2 regions of the Kitasatospora sp. NPDC101176 genome follow, and region 1 is predicted to be linked to the other one. Evidence: predicted binding sites of a transcription regulator. Region 1 holds the regulator's gene; the other holds the start of a gene.
What was found. The regulator HrcA, encoded in region 1, represses chaperone genes, less so after heat shock. The targets are predictions, from matches to a motif close to TTNGCACTCNGNNNNNCNGAGTGCNAA.

Region 1 (3,203 bases):
CCCCGTGGTGACGCAGACCACGGCGTTCTGCGGGTTGCGGCCGGTGGCGAAGGCGTTCGGCATGTCGTTGTCGGCGACCGCCACCCGGGGCTTGGGCATGTCCGCGAGGGCGCAGAGCCGGTCGATGGTGCCGTGCAGCTGCGGGTACTGCTCCGGGCTCACCTGGTGGGCGCCCATCGCCCGCTCGGTGATCTTGTCGCTGAACCAGAACTGGGCCACGAACAGCCCGCCGGAGATGAGGACGATCAGTGGCCAGGCGCCGCGCAGGAGCGCGATCAGCAGGCCGGTGAAACCGACGTACAGCAACCCGATCACGAACATCGTCACGACCATGCGGCCGGTCAGACCGCGGTCGGGCGCGAAACGGGTGTGCTGGCCCGAGCTCGACATCGCTTGCTCCTCCATTCGCCGTCGCTTCCGATGCTGCCACCCGGACGGCCCCACGGCACCACCCCCGCGCCGGGAACTGCGGGCAGGATCACTCCGGCCGGGCCGTTCCTGCCTCAAGGCCCGGGCCTTACACTGGCAGGTACGGTTCTGGCACTCGTAGGTTCAGAGTGCCAGGGCGGTCACCGGATCCGGGGCCTTCCCGGAGCGGTCGGCAGCATCTGTGACACAGACGGACAACGTGCGAAGACGGAGGTGTGTGCCCCATGGCCGGTGAGATCCGCCAGCTGGACGACCGCAAGCTCGCCGTGCTCCGCGCGATCGTCCAGGACTACGTGGGGACCGAGGAGCCGGTCGGCTCCAAGGCCCTGGTGGAGCGGCACAACCTCGGGGTCTCCCCGGCGACCGTGCGCAACGACATGGCGGCGCTGGAGGAGGAGGGCTACATCCACCAGCCGCACACCAGTGCCGGGCGCATCCCCACCGATAAGGGCTACCGCCTGTTCGTCGACAAGCTCGCCGAGATCAAGCCGATGAGCGCCCCCGAGCGCCGGGCGATCCGGCACTTCCTGGACGGCGCCGTCGACCTGGACGACACCGTGGCCCGCACGGTGCGGCTGCTCGCGCAGCTGACCCGGCAGGTCGCGGTGGTGCAGTACCCGTCGCTGTCGCGCTCCACCGTCCGGCACATCGAGCTGGTCGCCCTCGCCCCGACCAAGGTGATGCTGGTGCTGATCACCAACACCGGCCGGGTCGAGCAGCGGATGGTGGACTGCCCGGGCACCGTCGGCGAGACGGTCCTGGCGGACCTGCGGGCCCGGATCAACGCGCGGGCCGCCGGCCAGCGGCTGCCGGACGTGCCGGGGTTCCTGGAGGAGCTCCCGGCGATGTTCGAGCAGGCGGACCGGCCGACCGTCACCACCGTCCTGGCGACGCTGTTCGAGGCGCTCGCCGAGCAGAACGAGGAGCGGATCATGCTGGCCGGCACGGCCAACCTGACCCGCTTCGGCCACGACTTCCCGCTCACCATCCAGCCGGTGCTGGAGGCCCTGGAGGAGCAGGTCGTCCTGCTCCGCCTCCTGGGTGAGACCGCGGACGCCGGGATGACGGTCCGGATCGGGCGCGAGATCGCCTACGAGGGGCTGAATTCCACCTCGGTGGTGTCGGTCGGTTACGGTTCGGGCGACGAGAGCGTGGCCAAACTGGGTGTGATCGGTCCGACCCGGATGGACTATCCGGGCACAATGGGGGCGGTGCGTGCGGTGGCGCGGTACGTGGGTCAGATCCTGGCCGAGTCGTAGCAATCGACCGCCGTTGCACGGGTAACGGCGGTGTCCAGTCGCAGCACTTCTACAGGCGGAACAAGCGGAGCATTTGGTGGCCACGGACTACTACGCGGTACTCGGCGTCCGACGGGATGCGGGGCAGGACGAGATCAAGAAGGCGTTCCGGCGCCTGGCACGCGAACTGCACCCGGACGTCAACCCGGACCCGAAGACGCAGGAGCGGTTCAAGGAGATCAACGCCGCCTACGAGGTGCTCTCCGACCCGCAGAAGCGCCAGGTCTACGACCTCGGCGGCGACCCGCTGTCCCCGGGCGGCGGCGCGGGCGCGGGCGGCTTCGGCGCCGGTGCGGCCGGATTCGGCTTCTCGGACATCATGGACGCCTTCTTCGGCGCCGCGGCCGGCCAGCGCGGACCGCGCTCGCGGACCCGGCGCGGGCAGGACGCCATGATCCGGCTGGAGATCACCCTGGAGGAGGCCGCGTTCGGCACCACCAAGGAGCTCCAGGTCGACACGGCCGTCACCTGCACCACCTGCAGCGGCGAGGGCGCGGCCCCCGGCACCTCCGCGCAGACCTGTGACATGTGCCGCGGCAAGGGCGAGGTCTCCCAGGTCACCCGGTCCTTCCTGGGCCAGGTCATGACCTCCCGCCCCTGCCCGCAGTGCCAGGGCTTCGGCACCGTCGTGCCGACCCCGTGCCCGGAGTGCGCCGGCGACGGCCGCGTGCGCGCCCGCCGCACCCTGACCGTCAAGATCCCGGCGGGCGTCGACAACGGCACCCGGATCCAGCTGGCCGGCGAGGGCGAGGTCGGCCCCGGCGGCGGCCCGGCCGGCGACCTGTACGTCGAGATCGCCGAGACCACCCACACCGTCTTCCAGCGGCGCGGGGACGACCTGCACTGCACCGTCACCATCCCGATGACGGCGGCCGCGCTCGGCACCCAGGTGCCGCTGCAGACCCTCGACGGGCTGGAGGAGGTCGACATCCGGCCGGGCACGCAGTCCGGGCAGTCGATCCCGCTGCACGGGCGGGGCATCACCCACCTGCGCGGGGGCGGCCGGGGCGACCTGATAGTGCACGTCGAGGTGCAGACGCCGACCAAGCTCGACGCCGAGCAGGAGGAGCTGCTGCGCCGGCTCGCGGTGCTGCGCGGCGAGGAGCGGCCGGCCGGCCAGTTCGCGCCGGGCCAGCAGGGCCTGTTCTCGCGCCTGAAGGACGCGTTCAACGGCCGGTAGCCGTCCGCGCGGGGGTGCCGGGGATCCGCCCGGCACCCCTTTCGCGTGCCCGCCCGGTTTCGCGTGCCCGCCCAGCCGGAGCGCCCCCGCTCCGCCCCACCACCGGAGGTTCCCCGCATGACCGCCCCCGTCTTCGTCGTCGAGACCGAGCGGATCGCCGCCGCCGCGCCCGGCACCGTGGTGCGCCTGGACGGGCCGGAGGGGCGGCACGCGGCCGCGGTGAAGCGGCTGACCGCCGGTGAGGCGGTGACCCTCGCCGACGGCCTGGGCCTGGGCGTGGACGGCACGGTCGCCGA
Region 2 (3,203 bases), on a different contig from region 1:
GGGACGATCAGGCAGAAGTAGACGACGGCCGCGGTGATCATGAACTGCAGGACGGCACTGAGCACCGACCCCCACAGGATGAAGATCCCGGACACGACCTCGCCGGTGGGGCTCACCTCGCAGGGGCCCTTGAGGCAGGAGCTGTAGGACGCCAGGTCCTTGGCCCCGAACACGCCGACGATCGGATTGATCACGCCCTTGACGAAGGCGTTGACGATGTTGGTGAAGGCCGCGCCGATGACAACGGCGACGGCGAGTTCGACGACGTTCCCGCGCAGCAGGAATTCCTTGAAGCCTTTCATGCCGCCGTGAACGACGAAGTCGTCGCCCGGTTACGGGTGATCTTCCAGTGCTCCGGATTGACAACCCGTCCGGCCCACCGCGCCGCCCGGTGGGGGCGGCAGCCCGGCCCGGGCGGGCCCGACCGCGAGTGCCGCGGCCACGGCGAGCAGCACCGCCGCGGGCACCCCGGCCCGCCGCCGTACGACGTGCCGCCAGCGGTGCCACCGGCCGGCGCCGCGCCGGATCGGCGGGAACCGGGGCACCTCCTGCCGGGGCGGGACGGTGGGCGCGGGCAGCGGGATCGAGAGGATCGGGGAGGACATCGGCACCACCGGGGTCGTAGGGCGCCGGCCCCTGCCGGGCCGGCCGTGCTCTGCTGACCCACACGATGGGCGCCCGCCGCCGCCGCGGGAAGCCGTTATCCGCAGCCTGTGGACAACCCGGCCCCTGTGGACGAATCCGTACACCCGCGGGAGTGAGTACGGCCGGCCGGATTGACGACCGGGCCGATCCGGGGTCACGAGAAGGGCCTGGGGCCACCAGAAGAGCCCGGGGCGACGAGGAGGCCCGGAACGACGCCCGGGAACGACGAGAAGGCCCGCCGCCCCCGCGCGGAGCGGGGGTGACGGGCCTGTCCCGTGTCGTCGACGGTGCCGGACGGGCCGGCGCCGTGATCAGCTCGCGGCCGGAGCCGGGCTCGAAGCGCTCGAGGCGGAGGACGTCGAGGAGGACGTCGAGGTCGAGGACGAGCCGTTCGAGGACGTCGAGGACGAGCCGGTCGACGCCGAGCCGCCGGAGCCCACCGAGCTGCTGGAGGACGAGCGGCTGTCGGTGCGGTAGAAGCCCGAGCCCTTGAACACGACGCCCACGGCCGAGAAGACCTTGCGCAGTCGTCCCTGGCAGTCGGGGCACGTGGTCAGCGCCTCGTCGGTGAACTTCTGCACCGCCTCCAGGCCGTTGCCGCACTCGGTGCACTGGTACTGGTACGTGGGCACTTGTCTTCCTCCTGGCACTCTCGCCTGATGAGTGCTAACGATGGTCAATGATGCGGCATTCCGCGGGATCAGTCCAGCGACTCCGGTGTGAGATGAGCCGGGTTGAACGCCCGCGCCGTTCCGGGGTGGTGGTCCGGCGCAGACCGCGGGTACCGGCTCAGCCCTTGGCCGCACCCACCAGCTGCCGCGCCGCGGCGTGCTCCGACGGGGCCGCGTCCGCCGCGGTCGCCCCGTCCGCACCGCCGGCGCCGACCGCGCCGCCGGGCGCGACCAGCAGGTGTCGCAGCGAGACCAGCGCGACCAGGCCGAGGCCGGCGCCGATCACCGGCACCAGGAAGCCCGCGGACGGCCCGTTGGCGTCGATCAGCTGGCCGGCCACCATCGAGCCGACCGCCAGGCCGAGGCCGATGGCGCCGGTCAGCCAGGTGAAGGCCTCGGTCTTGGCGCCGTCCTCGACCAGCGTCTCGACCAGGGTGTAGCCGCTGATCAGGGTCGGCGCGATGGCCAGGCCGCAGACCAGCCCGGCGACGGAGAGCGCGACCAGGTTGGGCATGGCCCACAGCGTCGAGCAGCCCAGGACCAGCAGCGCGTAGCTGGCGATCATCCGCTGCTGCACCGCGTGCCGCCAGGCGATCACGCCGTAGAGCACGCCGGCCACCATCGAGCCGCCGGCGAAGATCCCGTACACGGTGCCGGAGGCGTCGTGCTGGCCGACCGAGTCGGCGAAGGCGTTCACCGAGACCTGCATGCCGCCGAAGACGGCGCCGACCCCGAGGGTGACGCCGGCCAGCAGCCGGACGCCGGGCGAGGAGAGGGCGGAGGCGCGCCGGGCGCCGGGGCGCGGCGTGATCCGGGCGGGCGCGGTGCGCCGCTGGGCGGCGAAGACCAGGCCGCCGACGAGGGTCAGTGCGGCCTCGGCGATCAGGCTGGCGGAGGGGTTGACCGAGGTGGCGATCTTGGCGGCCACGATCGGGCCGACCACGAAGGTGAACTCGTCCGTCACGGACTCGAAGGCGAACGCGGTGCTCACCTTGGCGGCGGAGGTGGCGGACGCGCCCTCGGCGCCGAAGGTGGCGACCCAGCGGGCGCGGACCATGGCGCCGATCTGCGGCACGCTCGCACCGGCCGGGACGGCGGCCAGGAACAGGGTCCAGGCCGGGGCGTGCCCGAGCGCGAGGGCGATCAGCACGCCGACCGACAGGGCGTGCACCAGGACGGTGGGGACGAGCACGGTGGCCTGCCCGTACCGGTCCGCGAGGCGGCCGGTCTGCGGGCCGATCAGGGCCTGCGAGACGGCGGCGACGGCGGTCACGGTGCCGGCGGTGCCGTAGGAGCCGTGGGTGTCCTTGACGAGCAGCAGGATGCCCATGCTGAGCATCGCGTAGGGCAGCCGCGCGACGAACGCGGGCACCAGGAACGTCCAGGCGCCGGGCGTGCGGAGCAGCGCACCGTAGCCGACGCGGGCGGGCGCGCTGGTGGCGCCGGCGTCCTCGGCGTTGTCGACCGTTCGGCGGGCCGTCACGGTCGGTCCTTCCTGCTGCCTGGTAGCGCGGCAGGGCATGGTGTGGCCCCGACGGCGCCGAGAGTCGTCCTCTCGCGCGTCGACCGGGGTAGATACCGGGCCGGTCCGGCGTGTGGGCCGGGGCCGGACCGCGGCCGCCGAGCGGTCGCGCCAACTCTGCGTCAGGCAGATGCTGGGTGTGGTGTATCCATCATACATATACGCGCGTAGATGTCGCGCTGGCCACCACACTACAGGGCAAATCCAAAACTGTCCTGTCTATTGAAGGTGAACGGCGCGTTAAGCCTTGAAAGTCACCCTCAACCCGCCGCCACCCGCCGCGGCCACCCGGCCCGGACCCGCCGCGAGACCCCCGCCGCCGCACCCCGACCGGGCTCACCGCCCGTTCAGCCACCCCGCGAGCT

Region 2: the regulator HrcA is predicted to act here: its motif matches at 1,289-1,315, upstream of ACIRS1_RS22900 (FmdB family zinc ribbon protein).

What each region holds. Positions count from the first base shown of each region.
Region 1 is NZ_JBIWPA010000002.1:93,453-96,655, forward strand. It holds gene htpX (zinc metalloprotease HtpX) at 1-390, opposite strand, end outside; gene hrcA (heat-inducible transcriptional repressor HrcA) at 654-1,688, shown strand; gene dnaJ (molecular chaperone DnaJ) at 1,765-2,907, shown strand; gene ACIRS1_RS03160 (16S rRNA (uracil(1498)-N(3))-methyltransferase) at 3,025-3,203, shown strand, end outside.
Region 2 is NZ_JBIWPA010000017.1:93,521-96,723, forward strand. It holds gene mscL (large conductance mechanosensitive channel protein MscL) at 1-302, opposite strand, end outside; gene ACIRS1_RS22900 (FmdB family zinc ribbon protein) at 957-1,277, opposite strand; gene ACIRS1_RS22905 (MFS transporter) at 1,435-2,799, opposite strand; gene ACIRS1_RS22910 (potassium/proton antiporter) at 3,175-3,203, opposite strand, start outside.